Regions from separate parts of the Lysinimonas soli genome, predicted to be linked through region 1. Evidence: predicted binding sites of a transcription regulator. Region 1 holds the regulator's gene; each other region holds the start of a gene.
What was found. The regulator LexA, encoded in region 1, represses DNA repair genes until DNA is damaged. The targets are predictions, from matches to a motif close to TCGAACANNTGTTCGA.
Positions count from the first base shown of each region.

Region 2: the regulator LexA is predicted to act here: its motif matches at 3,482-3,497, upstream of ACFPJ4_RS02520 (HNH endonuclease signature motif containing protein).
Region 3: the regulator LexA is predicted to act here: its motif matches at 4,984-4,999, upstream of ACFPJ4_RS00220 (HNH endonuclease signature motif containing protein).

Region 1 is NZ_JBHSMG010000001.1:811,446-821,733, reverse strand. Features, by position in the region: gene ACFPJ4_RS03965 (TrmH family RNA methyltransferase) at 1-765, opposite strand, end outside; gene rplT (50S ribosomal protein L20) at 870-1,256, opposite strand; gene rpmI (50S ribosomal protein L35) at 1,290-1,484, opposite strand; gene infC (translation initiation factor IF-3) at 1,477-2,184, opposite strand; gene ACFPJ4_RS03945 (DUF1844 domain-containing protein) at 2,499-2,864, shown strand; gene ACFPJ4_RS03940 (SseB family protein) at 2,910-3,677, opposite strand; gene priA (bifunctional 1-(5-phosphoribosyl)-5-((5-phosphoribosylamino)methylideneamino)imidazole-4-carboxamide isomerase/phosphoribosylanthranilate isomerase PriA) at 3,661-4,407, opposite strand; gene hisH (imidazole glycerol phosphate synthase subunit HisH) at 4,474-5,112, opposite strand; gene hisB (imidazoleglycerol-phosphate dehydratase HisB) at 5,114-5,716, opposite strand; gene ACFPJ4_RS03920 (histidinol-phosphate transaminase) at 5,738-6,826, opposite strand; gene ACFPJ4_RS03915 (LysM peptidoglycan-binding domain-containing protein) at 6,937-7,281, opposite strand; gene lexA (transcriptional repressor LexA) at 7,575-8,261, shown strand; gene ACFPJ4_RS03905 (alpha/beta fold hydrolase) at 8,263-9,015, opposite strand; gene ACFPJ4_RS03900 (DUF4184 family protein) at 9,012-9,839, opposite strand; gene metE (5-methyltetrahydropteroyltriglutamate--homocysteine S-methyltransferase) at 9,950-10,288, opposite strand, start outside.
Region 2 is NZ_JBHSMG010000001.1:522,041-532,328, forward strand. Features, by position in the region: gene ACFPJ4_RS02500 (SRPBCC family protein) at 1-104, shown strand, start outside; gene ACFPJ4_RS02505 (DUF4166 domain-containing protein) at 101-778, shown strand; gene ACFPJ4_RS02510 (MFS transporter) at 747-2,033, opposite strand; gene prfB (peptide chain release factor 2) at 2,151-3,260, shown strand; gene ACFPJ4_RS02520 (HNH endonuclease signature motif containing protein) at 3,517-4,827, shown strand; gene ACFPJ4_RS02525 (DUF2255 family protein) at 4,901-5,266, opposite strand; gene ftsE (cell division ATP-binding protein FtsE) at 5,385-6,482, shown strand; gene ftsX (permease-like cell division protein FtsX) at 6,479-7,393, shown strand; gene smpB (SsrA-binding protein SmpB) at 7,444-7,923, shown strand; gene ACFPJ4_RS02545 (ABC transporter ATP-binding protein) at 7,924-8,688, opposite strand; gene ACFPJ4_RS02550 (ABC transporter ATP-binding protein) at 8,678-9,412, opposite strand; gene ACFPJ4_RS02555 (branched-chain amino acid ABC transporter permease) at 9,409-10,288, opposite strand, start outside.
Region 3 is NZ_JBHSMG010000001.1:32,265-42,552, reverse strand. Features, by position in the region: gene ACFPJ4_RS00260 (DM13 domain-containing protein) at 1-92, shown strand, start outside; gene ACFPJ4_RS00255 (DoxX family membrane protein) at 119-631, shown strand; gene ACFPJ4_RS00250 (hypothetical protein) at 754-1,185, shown strand; gene ACFPJ4_RS00245 (hypothetical protein) at 1,169-1,777, shown strand; gene ACFPJ4_RS00240 (DUF3761 domain-containing protein) at 1,780-2,751, shown strand; gene ACFPJ4_RS00235 (TetR/AcrR family transcriptional regulator) at 2,864-3,433, opposite strand; gene ACFPJ4_RS00230 (aldo/keto reductase) at 3,515-4,438, shown strand; gene ACFPJ4_RS00225 ((deoxy)nucleoside triphosphate pyrophosphohydrolase) at 4,523-4,942, opposite strand; gene ACFPJ4_RS00220 (HNH endonuclease signature motif containing protein) at 5,063-6,394, shown strand; gene ACFPJ4_RS00215 (spermidine synthase) at 6,548-7,252, shown strand; gene ACFPJ4_RS00210 (hypothetical protein) at 7,249-7,599, opposite strand; gene ACFPJ4_RS00205 (SDR family NAD(P)-dependent oxidoreductase) at 7,882-8,661, shown strand; gene ACFPJ4_RS00200 (TetR/AcrR family transcriptional regulator) at 8,814-9,413, opposite strand; gene ACFPJ4_RS00195 (epoxide hydrolase family protein) at 9,524-10,288, shown strand, end outside.

The sequences.
Region 1 (10,288 bases):
GAGGCACACCGAGGCGGCGGTGGCGAGGTTCATCGACTCGGCGTGACCGTAGATCGGCACCCGGACGACGTGGTCGGCCAGCGCGAGCGACTCGTCGGTCAGACCGTGGGCCTCGTTGCCGAACAGCCAGGCAGTAGGGGCGGCAAGCCGATCCCGGACCGTCGGCAGGTCGTCGCCCGCGATGTCGGCCGCGAGCACCTGCAGACCGGCGCCCTTGACGGCGGCGATCGCGTCATCCAGGGTTCCGCCCTGCGCGACCGCCACGTGAAACAGCGAGCCGGTCGTCGAGCGCACGACCTTGGGGTTGTAGGCGTCGACGCTGCGTCCGGTGAGGATCACGCCGTCAGCGCCCGCGGCATCCGCTGCTCGGATGATCGTGCCGGCGTTGCCCGGGTCACGCACCTCGTCGAGGATCGCCACCAGCTTCGCGCCGCGCGCCAGCAGCTCGTCGACCGAGACCGGGAACTCGCGGCACACCGCGACGACCCCCTGGGGCGTGACCGTGTCGGCCATCGTCTCGAGCACGTGCTCGGTGACCGTCTCGGCTTCGACACCGGATGCCGCGGCCACCCGGGCGAGCTCGCCGTAGCGGTCGAGTGCGGCCCGCGTCATGAACAGGTCGACCAGCAGGGCGGCGCTGAACGCCAGCGCCTCGGACACCGCCTGCGGCCCCTCGACCAGGAACAGACCCGTCTCGGCGCGCGCGCTGCGCTTGGCGAGCTTCGCCACGGCGCGCACGCGCGGAGAACGAGGGTTGTCGATCACCCTCAAAGGGTAGGGCGCACGAGTGAACGTTCCGTGCTGAAACGGCGACGGCGCGGATGCCGAGCGTTCGTCGGCATCCGCGCCGGGCGCGGTCTTGTTGCTGCTTACGCGGCGGAGCTCTTCGCGTTGACGTCCTCGGGCAGGGCGGCCTTGGCCGCGGCCACCAGGCCGGCGAAGGTCGCCGGCTCGTTGACGGCGAGGTCGGCGAGGATGCGACGGTCCACCTCGATCCCGGCGATGCCGAGACCCTGGATGAGGCGGTTGTACGTCATGCCGTTCGCGCGGGCGGCGGCGTTGATGCGCTGGATCCACAGGCGACGGAACTCGCCCTTCTTGGCGCGACGGTCGCGGTAGGCGTAGACGAGCGAGTGAGTGACCTGCTCCTTGGCCTTGCGGTACAGGCGCGACCGCTGTCCGCGGTAGCCCTCGGCGCGCTCGAGTGTGGTGCGGCGCTTCTTGGCGGCGTTGACCGCTCTCTTGACACGTGCCATTTCAGTTCGTCCTTGTTCTCGAAGTGTGCGGGGTTACTTGCCGAGGAGGCGCTTGATGACCTTGGCGTCGGAAGGCGCCAGCACGACCTCGCCGTTGAGACGGCGGGTCAGCTTGGAGGACTTCTTCTCCAGGTTGTGGCGCATGCCCGCGCCCTGCTTCATGACCTTGCCGGAACCGGTGATCTTGAAGCGCTTCTTGGCACCGGAGTGCGTCTTCTGCTTAGGCATGTTCTTCCTCTGTCTTTGTCGTGGTCGCCGTTGCCGGCTTGGTAGCCGTTGCGGGCTTGGGTGCGGTCACGGGCTTCGCGGCGGGTGCCGGCGTGGTCGCCGTGGCGGGCTTGGTGGTTGCTGCGGGCGCGGGCTCGGATGCCGACTCGGTGGGCGCCGGAGCGTTGCGCACGCGGTTCTGCGCGCGCTTCGCGTTGGCCTCGGCCTTGGCATCCGCCTTGTTCTTGTGCGGGCCGATGACCATGACCATGTTGCGACCGTCGATGGTCGGGGTGGACTCGACGCTGCCGAACTCGGAGACGTCCTCGGCGAACTTCTGCAGCAGACGCACACCCTGCTCGGGACGGGACTGCTCACGGCCGCGGAACAGGATCATGGCCTTGACCTTGTCGCCGGCCTGCAGGAAGCCCTCGGCGCGCTTGCGCTTCGTCTCATAGTCGTGCTTGTCGATCTTGAGGCGGAACCGGACCTCCTTGAGGATGGTGTTCGCCTGATTGCGTCGAGCCTCTTTGACCTTCTGGGCCTGCTCGTACTTGAACTTTCCGTAGTCCATGATCTTGACGACGGGCGGCTTGGAGTCGGGAGAGACCTCGACCAGGTCCAAGTCGGCTTCCTGCGCGAGGCGCAGGGCGTCTTCGATGCGGACAACGCCGACCTGTTCCCCGTTGGGTCCAACGAGGCGGACCTCGGGAACACGGATCCGGTCGTTCGTTCTGGGATCGCTGATGCGAAATTCCTTTCGTCATGGGATGTACTGCCCCGTTTCCAGGGCTTCCAGGCACGAAAGTCAAGAGAATCCACGGCGAGAAAACTCGCCGCCTGCACCCTGGCTACCGCACTTCGGCTCTCGAGAGAGCGTCCGTGCGGCGGAGTGCAACTGACCCGACTAACCTGAAGAAGCGGTCGACGGGTGGGATTTCTCCACTTTCGTTCGGCATTGCTGCCATTCCGGGGATCTGGCCCCGGAGCCCGAACAAGACTAGCAGAGGAACGCGCGTGGCCGAAGAGTCCGTCATTCAGGAGACCGCAGCCGAGGCTGCCGTCGAGGCCGATCAGGCCGGAGCCGAAGCGCGGGACATCGCGGAGGTTCCCGCCGTCGAGATCATCAACACGGTCGCGGTGCACCTGCTGAGCGCGGCGGCCGTCAAGGTCGGCCTCGCCGACGATCCCGCCACTCAGCTCGATCTCGACGAGGCCCGCAAGCTCATCGATGCCCTGGCCGGTCTCGTCACGGCGGCCGCGCCGAACGTCGGCGACCACCACGCCCGCGCCCTGCGCGACGGATTGCGTACGGTACAGCTCGCCTTCCGCGAGGCCTCGCCGATCCCCGACCCGATCGGCAAGGGTCCCGGCGAGAAGTGGACGGGCGCCGTCAACTGAGTTCGGCGCTCGTCATCGAGCCGAACTGAGCCGGCCGGCCCCCGGTCAGGCGTCGTCCGGCACCCGATCGAGCCGCACCGCGATCGAGTCGACCCGGGTCGTGATCACCGGATCCACCGCCCACGCGGCCTGCAGCCGGGCGAGCATGGCATCCAGCTCGTCCCGTTCGAGACCCGAGCGCACGGACAGCTGGACGATCAGCTCGGGGCCGGCCAGGCGTGCATCCGGATCTCCCGGTGCCAGCTGGATCGCCCGCAGCGGCTCCTCCCCCACCCCCGCGGCGAGGAAGGCGTCGAGCACACTCTCGTCGGCGAAGCACGGAGTCCAGCTCGCGCCGGTCGCGATCGCCTCGAACGCGGGCTCGCGGACCACGAACTCGGTCGACGATGCGGGGTCGAGCACGATGAGCGGCGTCCCCTCGGATGCCGCGGCCAGGGCCACGCGCGCCGCCTCGATCGGGATCGGTCGGGCCATCGCATCCCACACCGAGAGCGCCGCGACCGAGGTGAAGGCGGGCAGCACCGGCCGCCCATCGGGGCCGGCGACCGTCACGATCGACAGCTCCTGCGTCTTGTCGACGAGCTGACCGTGCGCGCCGATGCCCTCGTCGCCGCGCACCGCGACGAGCGGGATCAGCAGCCGCTCCCCGTGCAGCGCCGCCACCACCTCGGCCACGCTCACCTCGTGAGCGCGGAATCGCCTGAGCGCCTCGAGCAGTCGCGGCGGCGCGGACCCGTCGTCGTCCGCGCCCGGATTCTCGTGGAACGACCGCCCCTCGAAGGGGACGCCCGCCGAATCAGCGGCCGGCGACATCCAGAGCTTCGATGAGCGTGAAGGCGCCCGCGTAGAGCGCCTTGCCGACGATGGCACCCTCGAGTCCGAGCGGCACGAGCGCACGCAGGGCCGCGATGTCGTCGAGGCTCGAGATGCCTCCCGAGGCGACCACCGGGCGCGCCGTACGGCTCATCACCTCGCGCAGCAGCTCCAGGTTCGGGCCCTTGAGAGTGCCGTCCTTGGTGACGTCGGTCACGACGTAGCGCGCGCAGCCCGCGTCCTCGAGGCGCGCGAGCACCTCCCAGAGGTCGCCGCCCTCCTTGGTCCAGCCGCGTGCGGCGAGCGTCGTGCCGCGCACGTCGAGTCCGACCGCGATCGCGTCGCCATGCGAGGCGATCACCTTGGCCGCCCACTCCGGATTCTCGAGGGCTGCCGTGCCCAGGTTGATGCGCGCCGCGCCGGTGGCGAGGGCCGCCTCGAGGCTCGCGTCGTCGCGGATGCCGCCCGACAGCTCGATCCGGACGGTCGCCGGAGTCGCGTCGATGACGCCCTTGATCACGGCACGGTTGTCGCCGCGACCGAAGGCGGCGTCGAGGTCGACGAGGTGGATCCACTCGGCGCCCTGCTCGATCCAGGCGGCGGCCGCGTCGATCGGCTCGCCGTAGCTCGTCTCGCTGCCCGCCTCGCCTTGGGTGAGGCGCACGGCCTGGCCGTCGGCGACATCCACGGCGGGAAGGAGGGTCAGGGCGGTGGTGCGGGTGTCGGTCATGGTCTCTCGCAGGTCGATGGATGCGAACGCGCGGCGCGCAACGGGCCAGGGGTCAGCGGGTCGGGGTCACAGGGTCGTGAGCCAGTTGCCGAGCAGGCGGATGCCCGGCTCGCCCGACTTCTCGGGGTGGAACTGGGTGGCCGACAGGGGCCCGTTCTCGGCCGCCGCCACGAAGCGGTCGCCGTGGCGGGCCCAGGTGACCTTCGGGTGGGCGAAGGCCCCGATCGGATCCAGCGTCCAGCTGCGCGCCGCGTAGGAGTGCACGAAGTAGAAGCGCTCGTCGGCGATCCCCTCGAACAGCACCGAGTCGTCGGGAGCCTCCACCGTGTTCCAGCCCATGTGCGGAAGCACCGGAGCGTCGAGTTCGTCCACAAGCCCCGGCCACTCGCCGAGGCCCTCGGTGTCGGTGCCACGTTCGATTCCGCGCTCGAACAGCACCTGCATACCGACGCAGATTCCCAGCACGGGGCGGCCGCCCGCCAACCGCCGCTCGATCAGCTCACCGCCGCGAACCGCCGCGAGCCCGGCCATCACCGCCGCGAAGGCGCCGACTCCGGGCACGACGAGACCGTCAGCCGCGCCGACCTTGGCACGATCCGCCGTGACCTCGACCCGGGCTCCCGCCGCCTCGAGCGCCTTGGCTGCCGAGTGCACGTTGCCCGAGCCGTAGTCGAGCACGACCACGGTGGGATCGACCGCACTCATCTCAGAGCGCGCCCTTCGTCGACGGAACGCCGTCGACCCGCGAGTCGAGCGCCACGGCCTGACGGAACGCGCGGGCGAGCGCCTTGAACTGCGCCTCGGCGATGTGATGCGGATCGCGACCGGCGAGCAAGGTCAGGTGCACGGTCAGGCCGGAGTGGAATGTGATCGCCTCGAGCACGTGGCGCACCATCGATCCCGTGAAGTGGCCGCCGATGAGGTGGTATTCGAAGCCCGCGGGCTCGCCGGAGTGCACCAGGTACGGCCGTCCCGAGATGTCGACGACCGCCTGCGCGAGGGCCTCGTCGAGCGGGACGAGCGCGTCGCCGAATCGCGCGATGCCCGCCTTGTCGCCCAGCGCCTGCTTGATGGCCGTGCCCAGCACGATGCCGGTGTCTTCGACGGTGTGGTGCACGTCGATCTCGGTATCACCCTGGGCCCGGACGGTCAGGTCGACCAGCGAGTGCTTGGCGAAGGCGGTGAGGAGGTGGTCGAAGAACGGGACGGTCGTGTGGATCTCGGACCTGCCCACGCCGTCGAGGTCGATCGCGAGGTCGATGCTCGACTCGCTCGTCTCGCGCGTCAGCGCCGCAGTCCTAGGTGCCATGTGCCAAGACTACCGGCAGCTTCAGTGCGCGCCGCCGGGTCCCAACTCGGCCAGCGCCTCGAGGAAGTAGCTCGTCTCGGCCGCGGTTCCCGCGGTCACGCGCAGCGCCCCGGGCAGGCCGACATCGCGGATCAGGATGTCGCGCTCCAGCAGGGCGAGGAAGGTCGCGTGCGGGTCGTCGACCCCGTCGAACAGCACGAAGTTCGCCCAGCTGTCGAAGGCGCGGAAGCCGAGCTTCGGCAGCTCGGCCAGCAAACGGTCGCGCTGGCCGGCGATGTCGTCGACCATGGCCAGCATCTCGGGCGCGTGCTGCAGCGCCGCGACCGATGCCGCCTGGGTGAATGCGGACAGGTGATACGGCAGCCGCACCAGGCGCAGGGCATCGGTGACGGCGGGATCCGCTGCCAGATACCCGAGCCGGGCCCCCGCGAACGCGAACGCCTTGCTCATGGTGCGGGAGACGAGCAGGCGTTCGCGACCGGGCAGCAGGGTCAGCGCGCTGGGTGCACCCGCCGGCATGAACTCGGCGTAGGCCTCATCGACGAAGACGATGCCGTCGCTCGCCTCGTACGCGGCCTCGATCGTCTCGAGCGCCACCGGCGTACCGGTCGGGTTGTTGGGTGCGCAGAAGAAGACGAGGTCGGGGCGCTGCGCCTCGATCGCGGCGACGGCGGTCTCGGGCGAGATCGCGTAGTCGGCATCGCGCTCGGCCATCAGCCATCGGGTGCCCGTGCCTGCGGCGATGATCGGATGCATCGAGTAGCTGGGCGGGAACCCCAGCACGCTGCGCCCCGGCCCTCCGAAGGCCTGCAGCGTCTGCTGGATGATCTCGTTCGACCCGTTCGCCGCCCAGATCTGCTCGGGCGTCATCTCGTGTCCCAGGTAGCGGGCGAGCTCCTCGCGGAGCTCGGTGAACTCGCGATCCGGATAGCGGTTCACGGTCAGCACCGCGCGGGCGAGCGACTCCACGATGTGCCGCGCGACCCCCTCGGGGATCGGGTGCGTGTTCTCGTTCACGTTCAGGGCGTAGCGCACCGGTTGCTGCGGCGCGCCGTACGGGTGCTGCCCTCGCAGGTCGTCGCGGATCGGAAGGTCGGAGAGCGAGGCCACCGCCCGATCCTACCGAGCATCCGCACTGCTCCAGGTGGACGCCGAGGGGGGTCGGCGGCCACCTGGAGCGACGGGCATTCGAGCCAAGACTGCGCCTTGGCCGGTAGTCGTTAGCTGTTGTACTTCGAGGGGATGGCGAGGCGTTGCCCCGGCTGCACCTCGGCGGTCGACAGGTTGTTGAGATCGACGATCTCGGCGACCACATCGCGCGGATCGGCGTGCGGCGCGATCGACACGGCGAGCTGCCACAGCGACTCGCCGGGCTCGACGCTCACGTACTGGAAGGTCGCCGAGCCGCTCTGCGTGCCCGCGGCCGCGCCGAACGCGCCCACCCCGAATGCCGCCGCTGTCACCGCGAGAAGGAGAGCGATCATGATCGCCACTACGACGCGCCCGCGCCGGGTGATGCGCAGACGCGGGACGGTGTAGCCGCTGTGGTAACTCATGGCGCTCATGTCGACTCCTCCACGTGGTGCACGGTGCCGTGCGGGCGAAACTTGGACAGGTTGCGCATCCGGGCCTCGGCCGGAGGCTCAGATGCGAACCTGTGTTCCGAACATACCTTCGATCGAACATATGTTCAAGCCCGTCGTCGGTCATTCGCCGACAATGTCACGACACACTCGAACAGATGTTTGCCGCATCCAGCCGAAGCGGATACAGTTTCGATCGTCGGGGACGATTCGACCACCGACCACCGACATCCGCCGCACGCCGACTCGACGGGCGCGAACCGAGGGAGCAGACGATGAGCGACGAGACCGCCGGGCGACCGGCTTCACCGGAGCGCGCGACCACCCGCAGGCGCACCAGCCTGAGCGACAAGCAGTTGGCGATCCTCGAGGTCATCCAGCGCTCGGTCTCGTCGCGGGGCTACCCGCCGAGCATGCGCGAGATCGGCGACGCCGTCGGTCTCGCGTCGCTCTCGAGCGTGACCCATCAACTCAACCAGCTCGAGCTCAGCGGCTACCTGCGCCGTGACCCCAACCGCCCCCGGGCGCTCGAAGTGCTGATCGAACTCGAGACGCCGGACGCCGACAACGCCGGTCCCTCGGTGGCGGATGCCGCGATGGTGCCTCTGGTGGGCCGCATCGCCGCGGGCATCCCGATCACGGCCGAGCAGCAGATCGACGAGGTGTTCCCGCTCCCCCGCCAGCTCGTCGGCAAGGGCGACCTCTTCATGCTCAAGGTGATCGGCGAGTCGATGATCGACGCGGCGATCTGCGATGGCGACTGGGTGGTCGTGCGCCAGCAGAAGACGGCCGAGAACGGCGAGATCGTCGCCGCCATGCTCGACGGCGAGGCGACCGTCAAGGTGCTGCGTCAGCGCGACGGCCACACCTGGCTGCTGCCCCGCAACTCGGCCTTCGAACCGATCATGGGCGACGACGCCGAGGTGCTCGGAAGAGTCGTCGCGGTGCTGCGCTCGGTCTGAGCTAGACGGCCGAGAGCGCCTCGAGCCGACGCGACGACTGCTCGTCGAGCCAGCGCTCCACGACCGCCATGAACCGCACGTGCTCGTCGCGGAACACGGTGTGGCCGGCGCCGGACACCGTCTCGACCGTCATGCCGAGGTGACGCAGCCGGGTCGCCACGGCATCCGACACCAGCAGGCTCTTCTCGGCGAGCACGACGAGGCTCGGCATCACCACGCGCACCGGCGGTACGAGTAGACGGGTGTCGGCCATGCCGAGGACGGTGCGCTTGTCCCAGTCGGCGAGGGTCGCCAGCTCGATGTCGACGTCGGCGGCCTCCCACTTGGGATTCCATCGCACCAGAGCGGACCGGCGCGGGCGCGGGGCGAGGGCGAACACGAGCTTCATCGCGAGGCCCCGGATGCCGCGCGGGAACGCGAAGGCCGGGTCGACGTAGATCGCCGCCCGGGGCGCGAGACGGTCGGCCACGAGACTGGCCACGAGGCCGCCGAGCGAGTGCCCCATCACGACGTCCGGGCGCGTGGTCAGCAGCGGCGACACCGTCTCGACGACATCGTCCGCCCATTTCGACGGCGAATACCGCGGGGCGCGCGGACTGCCGCCGTGGCCGGCGAGGTCGACGGCGATCACCCGGAATCCCTTGGCGACCAGCTCGTCGGTCACCCGGTGCCACGCGCGGTGGTCGGACATGATCCCGTGGATGAGCAGCGCGGTTCGCGGACCGGTTCCCGTCTCGTGCACCGCAAGCTTCATGCCCCCAGGGTAGGTCGCTCCGCTGTGCGCTTGCCCTGTCCCAGCCCGGTGCCCGCCGTGAGGCCGCGGGCCCGCGCCGAGAACCAGAAGAGAACGAGCACGCCCACCGCGGCCCCCGCCACCCCGATGGTCAGGCGCGCAACGAGAAAGACCAGGTTCGGGTCGAACGGGGCGTCTCCGCCCATGATCCCGTGGACCCAGGTGACAAGTCCGGCGGCGAGTCCAGCCACGACGACCGCTGACTGGGCCAGGACGCGAACGGCGGAGCGCAGGCGGGTCGGGCGAGCGGGATCCGGTGAGGCGCGACGCAGCATGACGATCGCCCACACGCCGACCACACCAAGTCCGCCGACCGAGCTGACGTGCTGCAACCATTTCGCCACGGGCAGCGGGCCGACGCGAACGCGCAAAACGTTCACGTGGTCGACGAGCCAGCCCGGGTGCGTGAACGAATCCCAGATCAGATGGGTGGCAGCGCCGACCAGCACCGAGAGCAGGAGAACCGCGACGGTCAGAGGCCAGCCCCATCCCGGTGGACGCCATGCCGTTCGCTGCTGGAACGGGATTCGACGGCCGATGCTTCGTGGCAGGAGGTCGATGATCGGCTCCCGCAGCAGGAACCACCACAGCAGCGCACCGATGACCCCGAGAACCAGGTCGACCGACACCAGACCAAGCAGGCTGTGTGACAACGCCCGTGGCACGAACAACGGAACGTAGTAGGGGATGTCGGGCGCCGTCGTGCCAACGACAAGCGCGGCGGGCAGCAACGGAGTCCGCAGCAGCGGTATGGCGGCTGCCACATGGCTCGGGGTGAACGGCATTCCTCGACGTTACCGACCGCACGGCGGCCCCGCGCCGAGAGGTCGCACCCCGTCGTCACGGCACGTCGCCGGGCAACGGGGTGCGACCGCCTCGGGTCACGGGATGAGGGCTACTGGCTCACCGAGAGCTTGGCGCGCTCGGCGCGGGTGGCCGCGAGCATGTTCTCGAGCGAGGCGACGGTCTCGGCGTAGCCGCGGGTCTTCAGCCCGCAGTCCGGGTTGACCCAGACCTGCCGTTCCGGGATCGACGCGAGGGCGATGTCGAGCAGTTCGGTGACCTCGTCGACGCTCGGAACGCGCGGCGAGTGGATGTCGTAGACGCCCGGTCCGATGCCGCGGCCGAAGTGGCTGCGCTCGAGCTCGGGAACGACCTCCATCTTCGAGCGGGCGGACTCGATCGAGGTGACGTCGGCATCCAGACCGTCGATCGCGTCGAGCACCACGCCGAA
Region 2 (10,288 bases), 290 kb from region 1:
GGAGCGCGGGGCGGCCGCGCGCGTCCCGGTGCGAGCGCCGCGCGCCCGGACGCGATGCGATGGCCGACGCGCCGGCGACTCTCGATGGTCTCGAGGCCCCGTGACGTCGGTGTTCGAACGCGCGATGGGCGCCGATTTCGCCCGGTTGCACCCGATGCTGCAGCGTCGCTTCGGTGTGGGGCTCGAGGCCGGCTACGCCTGCGTCGGCACGGGAACCATGAAGCGGATCCGGCGCGGGCCGTGGTGGACCGTGCCGTTCCTCCAGATCGGCCGCCTGCGCAACATCCTGGTACCGGACCAGGGCACCGACGTGCCGTTCCGGATCGAGAACTATCCGTATCGGGACGAGCTCGGTCGCGAGACGGTCACCTTCGTGCGCGAATACCGGATCGGCGTCCGCGAACGTCGTTTCGACGCGACCATGATCTTCAGCGAACGACGCGGCGGGATCGTCGACTATCTCGGCACGCACCAGCATCTCGCGGTCGACCTGGCGCTGGCGGTGGACGACGACGGATCGCTGCACCTCAGATCGGATGCGCAGCGCTTCTACGAAGGGCCCCTCGTCGCCTTCCGCTTCCCGATGCTGTTCAGCGGGCGGGCCGAGCTTCATGAGCGGTTCGATGACGCGGTCGGCGTGTACCGAATCCGTCTCGAGGTGCGCAACCGGGTCTTCGGATTCCTGTTCGGCTACGAAGGCGAGTTCCGGTGCGAGTTCCCCGAGGCGCACGACGCACCGGCCCGCCTCAAGCCGGTGCGGACCGAGGCTCGGGAGTAGCGCCCCGCCGCCCCGAATAGCGCGGCACGAACACGCGCAGCACGATCGCGCCCGCGAGGCCGAGCACGCCCAGAGCGCCGGCGGCGAACGGCAGCGAGACGAGCGCCGTGAGTCCCGACACGATGAGGGGCGCGGCCGCGCCACCCGCGTCGTTGGTGAAGCGCCAGGCGCCGAGGAAGGGGGCCGGATGTCGTGGATCGGCCAGGTCGGCCCCCAAGGTCATGAGAATCCCGGCCCCGATCCCGTTGGCGAGCGAGAGGAACATCGCGATCCCGATGAACCACCACACCGGTCCCGGCAGGAAGGCCGTGAACGCGAGCGCGAGATGGCCGATGCCGAGCCCGATCATCGACGGGACGGCCGTCCACAGCCGGCCGAAGCGATCCATGATCCACCCGCCGGCGAAGAACAATGAGAAGTCGACGGCGCCCGCGATGCCGATGATGATCGAGGTCTGCGTCTCGTGCAGGCCGATGCTGACGGCCCAGAGCGGCAACAGCACCTGGCGCGAGGCGCGGAGCGCCGCGACCATCGTCGAGCCGAGGCCGAGGGTGAGCAGCACCTTCCGGTAGGCGCGGATCGTGCGAAACAGCCCGTGCGCCTCGTCGCCGACCTCGCGCTCGCCCGCCGTCTCGTGGCGCCCGGCCGACGCGCGATCGGCGGTGGCACCGAAGGTCTTCTCGGGGTCGGCCAGCACGATCAGCACGACCGCCGCGGCGAGGCAGCAGGCGACGTGGATCCAGAACGCGCTCGCCGCCGAACCCGTGAGCTGGATGATGGCCGCGCCCAGGAACGGGCCGACCAGGTAGCCGAAGCGGAAGGTCCCGCCGAGCGTCGACAGCGCCCGTGCCCGATACCGCTGGGGAACGAAGCTCGTCATGAACGCGTGCCGCGCGAGTGCGAACACCGCCGTCGCGATTCCGACGACGAGGATGCCGAGGGCCAGCACCCACGGGTTCGGCGCGAGCAGGGCGGTGAACAGCCCGAGCACCGAGAGGCCCGAGGCCGCGATCATGGCCGTGCGTTCGCCGATCCGGGCGATGACCGCACCGCTCGGGATGTCGCCGATCAGCTCGCCGACCACGAGCATGCCCGAGACGAACCCCGCGATCGCGAGCGTCGCCCCGACGTTGCCGGCCACGACCGGGATCACCGGGATGACGGCTCCCTCGCCGATCGAGAACAGCACGGTGGGCAGCAGGGCGGCGAGGGCGACGGACCGCCAGCGAAAGGGTGTCTCGGCGGCGGTACTCATGGCTCGTGAAACGTTACCCCGCCCGCTCCGCCGGGCCGTGCTCCGCCGCCGCGCTCGGTCGGCGGTCGTGCCGGCCGCCGGTGACATCTCCGGGGCGCCGGTAGACTCGCTCCCGCCATGATCGATCTCGACCTCAGCGACCAGATCGCGACCCTGCGACAGACCTTCTCCGACATCCGCAGCGTCGTGGGCGTCGACAAGCTCGAGGCCGAGATCGCCGAGCTCAGCGCGCAGGCCGGCGCCCCCGACCTCTGGGACGACCCTGAGGCCGCGCAGAAGGTGACCAGCGCGCTCAGCCACCGGCAGACCGAGCTGGCGAGGATCGAGAGCCTGCAGCGCCGGCTCGACGACCTCGAGGTGCTCATCCAGATGGCCAACGAGGGCGACGACGCCGAGAGCGCCGAAGAGGCCAAGGCCGAGCTCGTCTCACTGCAGAAGAACCTCGGCGAACTCGAGGTCACCACGCTGCTGAACGGCGAGTACGACAACCGGCCGGCGGTCGTGACGATCCGGGCGGGAGCCGGGGGAGTGGATGCCGCCGACTTCGCCGAGATGCTGCTGCGCATGTACCTGCGCTGGGCCGAGAAGCACAAGTACCCCGTCACCGTGATGGACATCAGCTACGCCGAAGAGGCCGGCATCAAGAGCGCGACCTTCGAGGTGGATGCCCCGCACGCGTTCGGCACGCTGAGCGTCGAGGCCGGAACGCACCGCCTGGTGCGCATGTCGCCGTTCGGCGCGGCGGGCAAGCGCCAGACGAGCTTCGCGGCCGTCGAGGTCATCCCGCTGATGGAGGAGACCGAGTCGATCGAGATCCCGGAATCCGACATCCGCGTCGACGTCTTCCGCTCGAGCGGACCGGGCGGGCAATCCGTCAACACGACCGACTCCGCGGTGCGCATCACCCACCTCCCGACCGGAACCGTCGTCTCGATGCAGAACGAGAAGTCGCAGATCCAGAACCGCGCCGCGGCCCTTCGCGTTCTGCAGTCCCGCCTCCTGATCCTGCAGAAGGAGGCGGAGGCCGCCACCAAGAAGGAACTGGCCGGCACCATCACGGCGAGCTGGGGCGACCAGATGCGAAGCTACGTGCTCGCGCCCTACCAGATGGTCAAGGACCTGCGCACCGACTACGAGGTCAACAACCCGACGGCCGTGTTCGACGGCGATCTGGACGGCTTCATCAACGCGGGCATCCGCTGGCGCAAGCGCGACATCGAGGAGTAGGCGGGTGGGGCGTCGTGCCCCCTCATGCGGCGGACGCGCCCGGTCGGCCGTGCTTGCTCCTGTCCGCATTGCCTCCTCATCGTCCGCGTGCCTCTCGCCCACAGGCCGCTCCTCCTCCTCTGCTCTCTTTCTCTCTTCCTCTCCCTCCCGTCCTTCTTCCTCCTCTCCCGTCCTCCCGTCGTCCTCTCCTCCACAAGGCGACTTCCGCGAAGATCTTGTACTAGTACATATCTTCGAAACTTGGGAGAATGGACGCATGTCCGCTCCCGCATTTCATGAGTTCTCGGTGAGTACGGCGCGGGCGCTCTCCGATAGCGATCTGATGCAAGCCCAGCGTGCGGTTGCCGAGGTGCGCCGGCGAGTGGATGCCTCTGCCGCCGTTCTCGCCGCAGAGCTCGCCTACCGATCGCGCCGAGACCTCGGCTATGAGGGCCTCGCCCAGAAGCTCGGAGCGCGCACGCCCGAGAAGCTCGTGCAGCGACTCACCGGATCGACCGCGAGAGAAGCGCACGTCATGGTGCGGGTCGGGGCTCTGATGTCCGAGGAGTCGCCGCTCGGAGCGGTGGGGGTGGCCGTGACCGAGGGCGCCCTCTCGGTTGACGCGGCCGGCGCGATCCAGGCGGGGTTGGGGGCGTTGGACGGGGTTCCGGTCGAGAAGGTCGCCGATGCGGCGCGTGAGCTGCTCGTTCAGACCGAGGTGCTCACTGTCGAGCAGCTGGCGGCGCGAGCGCGCGAGCTCGCCGCAGAACTCGATGAGCACCGTGTCGCCGATCGCGAAGAGCGTCTGCGCGAGCAGCGCTACCTTCGGCTGTCCCGGCAGTCGGATGGCATGACCCGGCTCACCGGCCTTCTCGATCCGGAGTCAGCCGCGACGGTGGCGGCCGCGTTCGACGCCGCAACGTCACCTCGCCGCGGTGGGCCGCGCTTCGTCGACCCGACCGCGGCGGCGCACGCCGAGGAGCTGCTTCGCGATCCCCGAACCACCGAGCAGATCGGTCTCGATGCGATCGTGGAACTGCTCCGGATCGGCGTGGCGGCTGATCCGGCAACCGTGGTCGGCGCTCGACAGCCCGCGGTGCAGGTGCTCATCGCAGAACGTGACCTTCGTCGTCGCTCCGGTGTCGGGGCGATCGAGGGCCAGGCAGCCCTGATCGGCATCGACACGGTCGAGCGGCACGTCTGCGAAGGCGGTGTCGTGCCGGTGCTCTTCGACAGTGACGGCCAGGTCGTGAATGTCGGGCGGGAGCAGCGACGCTTCACACGGCGCCAGCGCATCGGGCTGGCTGCCCGCGACGGGGGATGCCGGTTTCCCGAGTGCGATCGACCACCGGCCTGGTGCGAGGCTCATCACATCGAGGAATGGCACCGAGATCACGGCCGCACCGACATCGCCGACGGCGTGCTCCTGTGTCGCTTTCACCATCTCCTCGTGCACAACAACGGGTGGAAGGTCAACCGCAGCCGTGGGGACTACTCGATCGTGCCGCCGCGGTCGGCGGATCCGAGTCAGAGACCGATTCCGGCGCCGCCGAACAGTGTCGTCGCCCGGCGACTGCTCACCGGCTGACGCTGCTCATCTGCTCAGGCCCAGCTGCTGCCCATCCGCCAAAGGGCGAAAGGGGGCACGAGTGCATCGCGTCTCAGCGGATGGGAAAGAGCTCGAGAGTCGTGCCTCGCGCCAACGGCAGGTTCATCTGAACGGCGTACTCCGGCGGGTACTTCGCCAAGAATGCCGCATCGACCAGCTCATCGACGTCGTGCGAATCCTGCAGCGCCACCGCCACGTCGATCTCGCCCCCCGCGATGTGAGCGCGATGCGTCCGCAGCGCGTCTCGATACCAGACGGCATTCGGGCCCTTCCACGAGCGGACGAACACGCGGCCGTCGATCTCGAGCACCCAGACCAACCTGCCGGGGTGTTCCGCGCCGCCGGAGGGAGCCGGTGTGATCAGGATCTCCACGACATCGTGCAGGCGGGTCAACTCGGCGGTGTTCCACTCGGTCATGCGATCAGCGTAGACGGGAGGTCCGGCCGTCCCCCGTGCGGGTTGACGTTTCTGGGAGTCTCGGGGCGGAGAGTGTCGCAACCGGCCTCTCATCGCACGGTGCCTAGCCTGTAACACGATGATTCGCTTCGACCAGGTCAGCAAGATGTACTCCGGGACCAGCCGTCCCGCCCTCAACAGCGTCGACCTCGAAATCCTCAAAGGGGAGTTCGTCTTCCTCGTCGGAGCCTCGGGCTCGGGCAAGTCGAGCTTCCTGCGGTTGGTGCTCAAAGAGGAGCGACCCTCCAAGGGCAAGATCCACGTGCTCGGTCAGGAGCTCAACACGCTCCCGAGCCGCAAGGTCCCGTACTTCCGGCGCAGCCTCGGGGTGGTCTTCCAGGACTTCCGGCTGCTGCCGCAGAAGACCGTGTTCGACAACGTCGCGTTCACGCTCCAGGTGATCGGCAAGAGCAAGGGCTTCATTCAAGAGGCCGTGCCCGACGTGCTCAAGATGGTCGGACTCGGCGGAAAACAGGGTCGGTATCCGCACGAGCTGTCCGGCGGTGAGCAGCAGCGCGTCGCGATCGCCCGGGCCATCGTCAACAAGCCCGCCATCCTGCTGGCCGACGAGCCGACCGGGAACCTCGACCCGGCGACGAGTGCCGGCATCATGAGCCTGTTGTCGACGATCAACGCGAACGGGACCACCGTGATCATGGCGACCCACGACTCCGGCATCGTCGATCAGATGAAGCGTCGCGTGATCGAACTGATCAGCGGCCAGGTCGTCCGCGACGAGCGGGCGGGCGGATACCAGACCCAGGCGATCCCGGTGCAGAAGTTCGACATGACCGGCGGCCTCGGCAGCCGGACGTCTCTGGCGACCGCCCGGCCGCCGGCCCCCGAGACCAAGGTCGAGCCCGCCGCCAGCCCGTTCGAGCCCGCGGCCGGCACCGACTCGATCGAGATTCCGGTGGCTCCGCGGACCGTCGCACCCGCCCCGCGCCTCGCGCCGGAATCCGGCCATCCGACCTCCACCCCCTCGTGGGTTCCCGTGCCCAAGCGCGACACGCCGCCTGCCGCCGCGGCGGCTCCCGCAGTCGCGCCGACACCTGCCGCCCCCGCCGCCGCGCCGGCATCCGTCACCCCCGTCGAGGCCCGCGACGAGCAGCCCGAGACCCCGCCGGCTCTCAACGCCCCACCGCCCGCCCTCAACGAACCGGGACGCCGCGCATGAGACTCGGGCTCATCCTCGGCGAGGTGGGGCAGGGATTCCGCCGCAACCTCTCGATGGTCATCTCGGTGATCCTCGTCACCTTCATCTCCCTGACCTTCTTCGGCGCCGCGATCCTGCTGCAGTTCCAGATCAACCAGATGAAGGGCTACTGGTACGACCGGGCCCAGGTGGCCGTGTACTTCTGCACGGATGTGTCGGTCGAGCCCTCCTGCAACGCGACCGAGGCGAGCGCCGACCAGATCGCGGCGGTCAAGGCGCAGCTCGACGGCACCACGCTCAAGCCGTACATCAAGCACGTCGACTTCGAGAACCACCAGCAGGCGTACGAGAACTTCAAGAAGCAGTTCGCGGGAACCTCCTTCGCCGACCTGGTGACGCCCGAGTATCTGTCGCAGACGTTCCGCGTCAACATGAAGAATCCGGGTCAGGCCGAGATCGTCATCGATCAGGTCAAGGCGATGCCCGGCGTGGAGCAGGTGGAGGACCAGCGCACCCTGCTCGATCCGATCTTCTCGATCATGAACGCGGCGAGCTACACGGCAATCGGGATCGCCGGCCTCATGCTCGTCGCCGCCGTGCTGCTCATCTCGACGACCATCCGGTTGAGCGCCTTCTCGCGACGCCGCGAGCTGGGCATCATGCGACTGGTCGGCGCCTCGAATCGCTTCATCGAGACCCCGTTCATCCTCGAGGGCATGCTGGCCGCTCTGATCGGATCGGTGCTGGCCGCCGGCGCGATCGTCGCCATCGTGCAGTTCTTCGTGCAGGGGTACCTGCAGCAGACGATCGCCAACACGGCGTTCGTCACGCTGACCGACGCGCTCCTCGTCGCGCCGATCCTCGTGGGGGTCGGGATGCTGCTGGCCGCCCTGTCGGCGAGCGTCGCCATCCGGCGGTATCTGAAGGTCTAGCCCGATTCGGATACACTGACAGGCTGCAATCGAGCCAGGAGGTGGGTCACATGCCGAAGAAGGAGCGCGGGAACGCGGTCGTCGCGACGAATCGTCGCGCCCGGCACGACTTCACCATCGAGGACACCTACGAGGCCGGCCTGGTGCTGACCGGCACCGAGGTCAAGTCGCTGCGAGAGGGCCGCGCCTCGCTCGTCGACGGCTATGCCTTCATCGACGGCAACGAGGCCTGGCTGGATTCGGTGCACATCCCCGAGTACACCGAGGGGACCTGGAACAACCACTCCCCGCGCCGCAAGCGCAAGTTGCTGCTGCACAAGGCCCAGATCATCAAGATCAGCCACAAGACCAAAGAGGGCGGCTACACGCTCGTCCCGCTGCAGATCTACTTCGTCGACGGCCGAGCCAAGGTCGAGATCGCCGTGGCGAAGGGCAAGCGGGAGTACGACAAGCGGCAGGCCCTGCGCGAGCGCCAGGACAAGCGCGAGGCCGAGCGGGCGATGAACTCCAAGGGCCACCTGGGGGAGTAGTCAGCGGGCCGCCTTCGCCGGTCCGCGAGCGCTGGCACCAAGGTACAGCCGGGCGACTTCCGGGTCGTCGAGCAGCGCCTCTCCGGTGCCGGTCAATGCGACACGACCGGCTTCGAGAACGGCAGCCTTGTGGGCGACGGCGAGCCCCGACCTGGCGTTCTGCTCGACGAGCAGTACCGTGCGCCCCTCGTCCGCCAACGCTGCGATGCTCGCGAAGACCGAGGTGCGTGATTTGGGGTCGAGGCCGATCGACGGTTCATCGAGCAGGATCAGTGCCGGATCGAGCATCAGCGATCGTGCCAGCTCGACCTGCTTCTGCTCGCCGCCGGAGAGCGATCCTGCCTGCGCGTGCCGTCGGCGTGCCACGATCGGGAAGGTCTCGGCGACCTGCTCCATCCGCGTCCGGATGACGGCCTGATCGCTGAGGATGAAGGCGCCCATGAGCACGTTCTCCCAGACCGACATCGCCGGAAAGAGACTGCGCTCCTGCGGAACATGCACGATTCCGCGATCGAGGCGCTGACGTGAACTGAGGCGGCCGATGTCCTCCCCGGCGAACAGGATCGACCCATCGCGGTGGTGGAGCAATCCGCTGATCGTCTTGAGCACGGTCGACTTGCCCGCGCCGTTGGGTCCGATGAGGCAGACGATCTCGCCTGAGGTCGCCGACAGTGTGACCCCCTTGAGGATCAGGCCGGCTCCGTAGCCGGCGGTGACGTCCTGCAGGCTCAGCAGCGGCTCGCGCGGCGGGGAGTCAGGCGCCAAGGTATGCCTCCAGCACTCGAGGGTCGGACTGCACGTGCTCGGGGGTGCCGAACGCGATCGGGGCCCCCTGGTCGAGCACGATCACGGGATCGCACAATCTCATCACCAGTTGCATGTCGTGCTCGACGACGAGGAAGGTCACGCCGTCGGCGTGCCGTTGACGGATGTGCTGCTCCATCGTGTCGATCATGACGGGGTTCACTCCGGCGGTGGGTTCGTCGAGCAGGACCAGTTTCGGGTCGCTCATCAGCACCGAGGCGAACTCGAGCAGCTTGCGCTGCCCGTACGACAGCTCGCTCGCCTGCAGGTGGGCGAGTGACTCGAGCCGGAACTCCTGGAGCATGGTCGATGCCCGTTCACGGTCACTCTCCGACACTCGTCGGCCGAAGAGCTGCCGCCAGGAGTACCCCGCCGCGACGACCAGGTTTTCTTCGACGCTGAGATCGGGAAAGATCCGGGCCTGCTGGAAGGTACGGGAAAGCCCGCGACGGTACAGCTGGGCCGGCCGCGGCCGGGCGATCGGGTCGCCGCGGAAGCGGATCGCGCCCGAGTCGGCCTTGAGATAGCCGGTGATGATGTTGAACACCGTCGTCTTGCCCGAACCGTTCGGTCCGATCAGAGCCGTGATCGTGCCTGGCTGCACTTCGAAGGAGCAGCGGTCGACGGCCGTCACGCCGCCGAAGGTCTTCGTCAGTTCGTGCACGACCAGGAGTGCCTCGCTCATCGGTTGACCGTCGCCTCTCGAGGTGTCGTCTGTTCGGAGGGTGAGCCGGCGCCGTCGGCGGTCCCGTCGGCGGTCCGCCGGGCTCTGCGGCTGCGCATCCGTTGCGTGATCGTAGGCAGGATCCCGCGGGGCAGGAACAGGATGATGATCAGGAAGACGGCCGCGTAGGCGATCAGGTAGAGCTCGCTCGCCCCGAACGCCTGCGCGAAGTACTCCTGCACCGGGATCAGGATGAAAGCCCCGAGCACCGGACCCCAGAGCGTCGCGCGTCCGCCCAGGAAGGTCATCAGCACCATCCCGATCGTGATCAACGGGTCGATCGCGAACTGCGGGTAGATGAAGCCGACGTAGTACGCCCAGATGCCTCCGGCCATCGCCACCAGGCCGGCACTGACGCCGAACGAGATGAGCTTGACGGCGGTGACGCGAACGCCCACGCCGTGCGCCTTGTCCTCGTCGGCGCGGACGGTGGCGAGCGAGAGGCCGATCTTCGAGTTGCGGAAGTAGAACGACACCCCCATCGCGACGGCTAGCAGGATCAGCATCGCGAAGTAGAACGGCCAGTCGAAGGTGTCGACTCCGAACGGGGGCGGCGCCACGCTCGCGCCCTGCGCGCCGCCGGTCACGCCCTTGAGGTTGAACGCGAGAGTCTGCGCGATGAACAGGATGGTGATGGTGACGATCGCGAAGACATCGGCACGCGTGCGCATCGAGACCCATCCGATCGGGACCGCGACGAGACCGACCGCGAGTCCGATCAGCGGAAGCACCAGGAAGGGGAGGTATCCGCCGTAGACGTCCTTCGAGAACAGGATGCCGATCGCGTACGCCCCGATCCCGAAGAAGGCGACGTGGCCGAGCGAGGGGTATCCGGCG
Region 3 (10,288 bases), 780 kb from region 1:
TTCCCTCCGGTGTGGACGCCTCGAAGTACACGGACCTCGTCGAGCACTGCGACAAGGCCCTCGCCGTCTTCGGTGCCGCGCCGCTGTCGTGATGGCGGCCTCGATGAGAGGGGCGAGGGTGGCGGCGATCGTCGCCACCCTCGCCCGGGTCGCGCTCGGTGCATTGTGGATCAACGAGGGCGTCCTGAAATATCACGCCGGATTCGGCAGGGCCGACATCCTTCTCGTCGTGCAGTCGACGGCCCAGAACCCGCGGGTTCCGGACTTCTACAGGTTCTTCACCGCAAACGCCCTCGGCCGGGTCCCCGACCTGTTCGGGTTCGCGGTGCCGCTCGTGGAGACCGCCCTCGGGGTGGCGCTCGTGCTCGGCATCCTGACCCTCCCGGTCGCGCTCGTCTCGGTGGCCGAACTCTGCAACTACTGGTTCGCCGACCAGCTGATCACCCAGTACCCGATCATGATGGCTCTCTCGGTGGCCGTCGCCGCGTTCGCACCCGCGGCATCCCGCTACTCGGTGACGTCGCTCATCCTGCGCCCGCTCTTCGGCCGTAGGACCTCGACGTCGTCGATCAGGTCGATCAGAACGTCGCGGGGTACACCGGGGGACGCGGCCAACGACCGTTCTCGTTAGCCTCGGTGCTGCACCGAGGTGCACACCGCCCCTTCCGAGAGGACGTCGTCGTCATGGGGTTCTCAATTCGTGTTGCGCCCGGGATCAGGGTCCGCGCGTCGAGCCGCGGCATACGAACCAGCGTGGGGCCGCGAATCGCCAGAGTCCATGTGGGTGGCGGCCGGGCCGGCTTCTCGACGGGACTCGGGCCGGTCAGCTACTACTCCAGCCTGAGCGGGGGGCGAGGCTCGGCCTCGTCCCGCGGCGTCAGATCGGTCACCGGAATGACACCGTTGCAGGCGAGCAAACTGCAGACGGCCCAGGAGCTGCGGGCGACGCTGAACGGCATCCTCTCCCTGCATCGTCACTCGTTCGCCGAGATGACCGAACCCACCGAGCCGGACCCTCAACCGATCGACGTGGCGCCGCTTCGTGTGCAGTTGCGCAAGCAGAACCTCGTCGGCATCCGCGTCTTCGCGCGAACGGAGCGCAAAGCCGCCAAGGCGGAAGCCGATCGGGCCGCCGAGGCGCTCGCCGCTCTGCAGTTCGCGGGAGAGGGTGCGGCAGCGGGATGAGCGTGCCGCGTTTCTCAGCGACTGGTGGGCCAAGCTGCTGCGCAACGACCCCGATGTCACCGAGGAGCTGCTCACTCGGGCATTCGAAGACAACGACGCCGCCGCCGCGGTGCTCTCGATCGACGGGCCCGAGGCCTCCCTCGTGGTCATGGTGCCCGACGACACCGTCGTACCCGACCGCTTTCCGACCACGACGGATGCCGGCAACCTCAGCATCCGCAAGATGACCAAGAAGGATCGCGACGCCTACTACCGCGAGCTCGTCGCGGGGGATCTGCTGGTGACGGTTCGCGAAGCCTTGGCGGTGGCGCCCGGCCTGACCTCCGCGCGGATCGTGGCGGTTCGCACCGCTGCCCCGAACGGGTTCGGTGCCGTCGCCGCGGAGGCACTGGCCGCAGCCGCGTTCGACCGGACGACCTTGAACGGGGTCGCGTGGGATCAGGCGTCGGCGACGTCGATCCTGCACGACGCCTCGACCGATCTCGTCGTCAACTACCGAGGCGCCGCTCTCACGGTCGCGCCGATCGACCTCAGCAAAGAGCCGGACGTGGCCGATCTGGTCGCAGCCATCGACCTCGACGAATCGAGCTGACCATGTCCCTTCCCTCTGCAGGCTGGCTCGCAGACCCGAACGACCCGACCCGACTTCGTTGGTGGGACGGAGCCCGGTGGAGCCAGATGAGCGTGCCGCTCAGCGAAGCCGGGGTGGGTGCCGCGGCGGCTGCGGGTGCGACTCCGGCCGCGGGCGCGGCGGCGGTCGCGGATGCGGCGCCGGCTGTGGTTGTCGCGGTGGACCCAGCCCCCGCCCCTTCTGGCAACGCCTGGCGTCCGACCACCCTCTTCTGGATCGTCGGCAGCCTCGTTCTGCTGGCTGCACTCATCGGACTGAGCGCCGGTTTCGGAGGCTTCCTGCTCGTCGTCAGCCTGGCCGGGCTCATCACCGGGATCATCGCCGTCGCAACCAAGCGTCGAACCTGGCTGAACATCCCGGCGTCGTCGGGCATCCGCGCTCTCGTCATCGCCGCGTCGGTGGTGCTTCTGATCGTCGGAGGTGCGATCGTCCCGCACAGCCCGAGCACAGAGTCGGCGAGCGACACCCGCAGTTCAGCGCCGGCCAGCAGCGAGACGAGCGAGCCTGAGACGGCCAGTCCCACGCCGACTCCCACACCCACCCCCACACCCACACCGGTCATCGCGCAGCTGACCGACTTTTCGACCTCCGCCGCCGCGACCGCTCAAGCCGCGCTTCAAGCGGCGGGATTCGCCGTCACCCTGCAGACCGCCGATGGCCAGCCGGCTCCGGCCGACTGGACGGGATGGACGGTGAGCCGAGAGAGCCCGGCGGCGGGGACGCCCCTCTACGCGGGTTCGACCGTGGTGCTCTACCTCTCGCCGCCACCGGTCGCGCCGCCGGCTGCGCCTGCGGCACCCGCCGCACCCGCGGCACCCGCGGCACCCGCCGACCATGGCGGGGCGACCGCTCAGTGCAAGGATGGCTCCCTCTCTTACTCGGCGCATCGGCAGGGCACCTGCTCCCATCACGGCGGTGTGGCGGTGTGGTTCTAGCGAAGCGGCGTCCATGTGCGTGGACTGGGGCTGACCGGAGTGAAGAGCGCGACGTCGATCTGCGCTTAGCGCCGCAGTACCGCGAGGAGGTCGGGTCTGCGCTGGCGCCCGGCTAGCCGCGCACGCGGATGCCGTCGAACAGCAGGTCGAGCATCCGCGTCGCCTGGGCATCGCGTTCGGCGGTCGGCGCCGAGCGGTCGAGCGAGAGGAAGGTGCCGACCAGGCTCGCCGCGACATCCTCGGCCCGCACGTCGTCGCGCAGCGTGCCCGCCCGGATGCCCGCATCCAGCAGCTGCCCGATCGTGCTCGTCACCCGGGCTCGCGTGTCCATCGGTGACACCGCGCCGGATTGCGTCAGGGCGCGCAGGCTCTCGGCCATGCCGCGTTTGCCGGCGACGAACGCGGCGTAGTCGTCCATCCAGAGTCGCAGGGCGCGGTCGGGTTCGTGCCGCGCCAGCAGCTCGTCGGCCTTCGCCAGCAGGGCGGCGAGCTCGGTCGCATGCACCGCCTGCACGAGGGCGTCGCGGGTCGGAAAGTGCCGGTACAGGGTGCCGATGCCGACCCCGGCGTCGCGGGCGATCGCCTCGAGCGGGACCGGTGCCGAACCGTCGCCGGTCGTGAAGGCGCGCGTCGCGATCTCGAGGATGCGCTCGCGGTTGCGCTCGGCATCCACTCGGGCCATGCGGAGGCACCTCCGTTTCTGCTATCGTCGAGATGCGGAGGAACCTCCGCTTTTGAAGAGTATGGCAGAGAGAAGACGCGCATGACCGACACCACGATCCCCCGGCCCGGCGGCACCTGGACGCTCGCGGGCACCCCCGTGGCGCGCATCGGCTTCGGCGTCATGCAGCTGGCCGAGCGGGGCGGGCGGCCCGCCATCCCCGCCGACGACGCGATCGCGATCGTGCGCCACGCGGTGGACCTGGGGATCACCCACTTCGACACCGCTAGCTTCTACGGCGACGGCGAGGCGAACCGGCGGCTGCGGGAGGCGCTCGTTCCCTACGCCGACCGCGATGACATCGTGCTCGCCACCAAGATCGGCGCGGTCGACGACGAGGCGAGCGCGCGACTCGTGCCCGCCCAGAAGCCCGCGGAACTGCGCGCGCAGGTCGAGAGCAACCTCGCGCAACTGGGGGTCGACCGCCTCGGTGTCGTCAACCTGCGCCGAACCGACAACGCGCCGGGCATCATCGCCACAGGCGACCAGATCGTCGACCTCGACGACCAGCTCGCCGAGCTCATCACCCTGCGCGACGAGGGCAAGCTCGACGGGATCGGGCTCAGCAACGTCCGGCTCGACCAGCTGCAGCAGGCGCTGCCGGCGGCGATCGTCTGCGTGCAGAACTACTACAACCTGCTCAACCGCGAGCACGAGGATCTGCTCGGGCTCTGCGCGCGCGAGGGCATCGCGTGGGTGCCGTACTTCCCTCTCGGCTCGGCGTTCGACGGATTCGCGAAGGTGGCGGATCAGCGGGTGGTGCAGGATGCCGCGGCCGCCCTCGGCTCGACGCCCGCCCAGATCGGGCTCGCCTGGCTGTTGCAGCACGCGCCCGGCATCCTGCTGATCACCGGGACCAGCAACCTCGATCACCTGGTCGAGAACGTGGCCGCGGGCGACATCCGCCTGGATGACGAGATCGTCGCCCGTCTCGACGAGCTGGGGCGGGTGGGCGCCCGCGCTTGAGCGCTTGAGCGCTTGAGCGTTCGAGTGTTCGAGTGTTCGAGTGTTCGAGTGTTCAAGCGTTCGAGGCGCGCTGCCCGCCGACCATCACATCAGCCGGCTCAGCAGGGTGACCGTGGGGAGGTCCGGCAGGGCCCAGTTCAGCTCGTCGAGTCGGTCCAGCGGATGCCACACGACTCGGTCGTGGTCGGTGCTCGCGATCGGACCCAGCGCAACGGTGCTGCACGCGTAGCAGGCGAGATCGACATCCAGCTCGCCCACGCGAGTGGTTTCGCGATGCATCAGCTCGAGCACGTCGACGTCGATGCCGAGCTCCTCGCGAAGCTCGCGGCGCAGCGCCTGCTCGGGCGACTCGGCGGCTTCGACCTTGCCGCCGGGGAACTCCCAGAGGCCTGCCGCCGACGTGCCGGGGCGACGGCGGCAGGCCAGGACCGCGGCATCGCGGATGAGGACCGCGGCCACGACCTGCAGCGGTTCGGCGCTCGGGGCTGCGGGCAGGGCATTCATGTGGATGACGCTACCGATGGTGGCTCGTCTCGATTCCTTCATAGAATATTTCTTCTATACTTATCCACTACTATGGCGTAACCTCTAGAATCTTTGTTCTCTCTCTGGGAGAATGATCTCGTGACCATCACCGCGACCGTCTCCCTCGAGGTTCCCGCCCTCGAGGGCATCGCGCGCGCCGACGATCTCGAACTCATCGAGGTGATGCGGGCGTGGGCGCAGGCGCGCCGCGAGGTGGATGCCGGGCTGGCAATGTTGGCAGGTGTGGTGGCCGCGCGGTCCACCCTCGAGCTCGGCTACGACGGACTCGCGCAGCGGGCGGGAGCGCGCACGGCCGACGCGCTGGTGTCGCAGCTCACCGGCACCTCGGGCACCGAGGCCCGCGCGATCACCGCCGTTGGCACCATGATGAGCGACCCGGCGCCCTGGCTCGGCGAGGTCGCCACCCACGTCACCACCGGCTCCCTCTCGATCGGAGCGGCCGCCGCCATTCAGACCGGGCTCGGCGCGCCCTCCCCCACCGTCGCGGCCGACGACCTCGCGGATGCCGCCCACTCGCTGCTGGAATCCGCGGCCTCCCTGCCGCCCGAGAAGGTCGCCCGACAGGCTCGCGAGCTGCGCGACGAACTCGATGAGGCGGGCATCATCGATCGCGAGGCGGCGCTGCGCGACAAGCGCTTCCTGCGATTGACTCGCCAGCCCGACGGCATGACGCGGCTGGTCGGCCTCCTCGACCCGGAATCGGCGGCTCTCGTCACCGACGCCGTCGATGCCGTGACCTCGCCGCGCCGCGGCGGGCCGCGCTTCGTCGACCCGGAGGTTGCAGCACGTGCCGACGCCGTGATCCGCGACGAGCGCACCACCGAACAGCTGGCAGTGGATGCCCTGGTCGAGATGGTCCGGATCGCCGCGTGCGCAGACTCCGGCCGTGTCTTCGGCACCCGCAAGCCCGCGGTGCGCGTGCACGTCACCGCCTCCGACCTGGCCCGGGGTGCCGGCGCGGGGCGGATCGAGGGTCAGACCGAGGCCGTCTCCATCGCCACGGTCGAGCGCCTCGCGTGCGCCGACGGTTTTCTCGCGATCGAGTTCGACGTCGCAGGGTCGGCGCTCCGGCTCGGACGAAGCCGCCGCACCTTCTCCGACGCTCAGCGCACCGCTCTCGCGGCGATCTGGGGCGGATGCGCGGTCGGCGGCTGCGACCGGCCACCGTCGTGGACCGAAGCCCACCACATCGAAGAGTGGCAGCGAAATCACGGAGCCACCGACGTGAGCAACGGGATCCTCTTGTGCCGCCATCATCATCTCCTCGTGCACAACAATGGCTGGCGCATCCGACGGCTCGGCGGCGACTATCGCTTCGAGCCGCCGCCCGGCGACGGGCTGCATCGCGAGGCGCACCCGTTGATCCCGAAGAACGCCGTCTACCGTCGCGGGCGCGCCGGCACGAACTGAGCACCTGTGCGGTCACCGCTCAACGTCGGCTCGCCACGTCACGCTGGCTCGCCGCAGCACGCCTGACCAGGGCCGCCACGCACCACCGCGCCAGAAACTGGTCGTCGGCGGCAGGCATCCGGCCTACCGTGGGGGCATGACAAGTTGCAGCCGGTGAGCGCGCGATTCGAAGAGCTGGACTGGCAGCCCACCCCCATGGGCGACCTCACACTGCGGCGGCGCACCGACGCGTCGCTCGGCGTCGAGATCTTCGAAGTGAAGCTGGGCGACGAGTTCCTGATGTCGAGCCTGTTCACCGTGGCGGAGGAGGAGCTGGCCCGCCTCGGCCTCGCGGCAGTCCGGGGCGACCATCTGCAGGTCCTGGTCGGGGGCCTCGGACTCGGCTACACGGCGATCGCCGCCCTGCGCGACCCGCGAGTGAGCGTGATGACGGTGATCGACACGATGCCGGCCGTCATCGACTGGCACGAGCGTGGCCTGCTGCCCGTCTCCGAGTCGCTCACCGGCGACCCGCGAACGCGCCTCGTGCTGGACGACTTCTTCGCCGTCATGCGACGCGCACCCGAACCGTCCGACATCCGCTACGACGCGATCCTGCTCGACGTGGATCACTCCCCACGCCACCAGCTCGACCCCAGTCACGCAGACCTGTACACCCCATCCGGGCTGCGAGCGCTGACCCGGCACCTCGCGGACGAGGGCGTGTTCGCCCTCTGGTCGGACGATCCCCCCGACGACGAGTTCGTCGCGATCGCGGGCTCCGCGTTCGCTCGGGTTGAGGCGCACGTCGTCGATTTCGACAACCCGCTCACCGGCGGCACGTCATCCAACACGGTCTACGTCGCGACGCGCCTCTAACAACCGCGCGACCACGCGATCACACGCACTGATCGCGCCGACCACGCCGATCGCGCCGATCGCGCCGTCGTGGTGCGCGACACGACGTTCTTCGTGACCTCGTTGATGCCGGGCCAGTTGTCGGCGTGCTGGGGCCAGTAGCCGGCGAAGATGTCGAAGGTCTTGCGGCCGAGCAGCAGGTCGCTCGGCTCCATCAGCGGCGCGAACAGCTCGTTGAACGCGTCGTCGCCGTAGGGGGCGCTCCACCCGCCGTACTCGAAACCGCCCGAGGGGTCCTCGTCCGGGGCGCCGGGCGCCTGCAGCACGCCGTCCAGACTGATCATGGAGATGACGACGATCTTTCGCATGCACCCAGTATCCGGACGACGGGGCTCAGCTCAAGGCTCACGAGGGTGCGCGTGACCTCAGGCGCCTGACCGGGCTCGCCCCATGATCGCGCTCATCCGAGCGCCGCGACCAGCGCCGCGACCATCGATGCGACCATCGACGCGACCAGACGCGACCAAAGACCCTCTCGCCCGCCACCCACCGCGACCTAGCATCGACCTCGAGTTCGGCATCCTCGATATGAGCGGGAGTCTCCAGATGAGTTGCGTCGTGGGCATCTGATGGTTCGCAGACAGACACCCTTGATCGATCAACTCCTGTTCACGGGCAAGAAGGTCATGGTCACCGGCGCCGGCTCGGGAATCGGACGGGCGATCTGCGCCCGGTTCGACGAGGCGGGCGCCAGGCTGGTGATGGTCGACTCCGACAGCCGGGGCCTCGACGCGACCCTCGCCACCCTGACCGGCACCGAACACGAGCTGCAGGTGGTCGACCTGGAGCACAAGCTCAACATCGACACCCTCTGGCGGCACTTCGAACGGGACGAACTGCCCGACGTGCTCGTCAACAACGCGGGGATCTACCCGATGAGGGACTTTCTCGAAGTCGACGAGGCCTACCTGCGCCGCACGCTCGACATCAACCTCAACGCGACGTTCTGGATGTGCCAGCGATTCATCGAACGGCGTGGCTCACGCGGCGGCGTCATCGTCAACACCTCCTCGGTCGAGGCGATCCTCCCGTTCAAAGAGGACATGGTGCACTACTCGATCAGCAAAGCCGGAGTGCTCGCGCTGACCCGCTCGCTCGCGCGCGACTACGGCAGCAAGGGGTTCCGTACCAACGTGGTCATCCCCGGCGCGATCACGACCCCCGGCACCCAGGCCCTCGTGCGCAACGCCGTGCTGCGGCTGAGCTTCAAGCTCGCCCAGACCGGGTACGCCTTTCAGCAGCGCCTCGCCAACCGCCGTTGGGGGTACCCGGATGACGTGGCCAAGGTCGTGCTCTTCCTCTCGAGCGACCTGGCCAGCTACGTCCAGGGCGCCGCGATCCCGGTCGACGGCGGGTTCCTGTCGTCGTAGCGGCGCGCGACAAGAACAGCCCGACCCCATGGAACCCTCGGGCGACACCCTCGCAGCCCAGCAGGTCCTCGCCGTGCCTCACCCCAAGGCCGAGCCTCGGTGTCCGAACGTCAGTGTCCGAAGGTCAGTGTCCGTACGTCAGCGTCCCAACGTCACGGTCGGCCCTCCACCAGAGTCGTGGCGCGCGCCTCGGGGACCCCCAGCATGAGCAGACTCGTCATGGCAGCTGCCCGAGCGCCGAGACTCCCGCTCGAGAGGTCGTTGTCGGCGATGGAGAAGACCGCGGCAAAAGCGACTTGGCTGAGGACCTCCGCGGGCAGGTGCCGCCCGAACACGCCGCTGTCCTGACCCCGTCGCACGAGGTCGGCGAGGGTCGTGTCGACCGGGCCGAGCAGAGCGTGGATCTCTCGGCCGTACTCGCCGCGCCGCAACGCCAGGATGACCCGGTAGCGACGAGTCAACGGCCACAGCCGGCGGACGAAATCGACCCACGCCGCATCGGCTGCACCCTCGGGGGTGTCGACCTCGGTGAGCACGGCGGCGATCTCGTCGACCGCACGTTGCGTGAGCGATCGCACGAGGTCGGCCCGGGCCGGGAAGTGCCCGTAGACGGTACGGCGGACGACGCCCGCGGCGGCGGCGATGTCGCCCATCCCTGCGTCACGGTTCTGCCCCAGGACCTCGAGCGCCACATCGAGGATGCGATCGCGTGTCTCGTTCATGGAGCGCGCCCGGGCGGATTCGATCGGCATGACTAGATCATTGCACAACAGTGTGCAATGAAGTAGATTGCACAGCTGTGTGCATTGCACACGACTGTGCAATCGATCGTTGCACTTTCACTGCTCAGGAGAACACGACCATGACCGCATCCGCGCCCGAAGCCTCCCCCCTGATCCGCCCCTTCACCGTCGCGATCCCGGACTCCGAGATCGACGACCTGAAGCTGCGACTGGCGAGAACTCGCTGGCCGGATCGGGAGACGGTCACCGACTGGTCGCAGGGCGTCCGTCGGGAGAACGCCGAGGCGCTCATCGGCTACTGGGAGCGCGAATACGACTGGCGCCGATTCGAGTCGGAGCTCAACCGCTTCCCGCAGTTCCTGACGCGGATCGACGGAGTCGACATCCACTTCATCCATGTCAGGTCCCGGAATCCGAATGCGATGCCGCTCATCCTGACGCACGGGTGGCCTGGGTCGATCGTGGAGTTCCTGAAGCTGATCGGGCCGCTCACCGACCCGGTCGCCTTCGGCGGAGACGCCGAGGACTCCTTCGACGTCGTCGTCCCGTCGCTCCCGGGATTCGGCTTCTCCGGCAAACCGACCGAGACCGGCTGGAACGTGACCCGGATCGCGACCGTCTGGGTGGAGCTCATGAGGCGACTGGGTTACGAGAAGTGGGCCGCCCACGGCGGTGACTGGGGCTCCGTCGTCACCACCGTTCTCGGGGCGATGCGGCCCGACGGCCTGCTCGGAATCCACCTGAACAGCCCGTACGCCTTCCCCGAGCAGATCCCCGAGACGCTGTCGCCCGAAGAGCGTCGCGCCGTGGACGGCCTCGCGCTCTACGCCGGCGAGCTGGGGGGAGCCAATCACCTTCAGGGAACGAAGCCGGAGACCATCGGA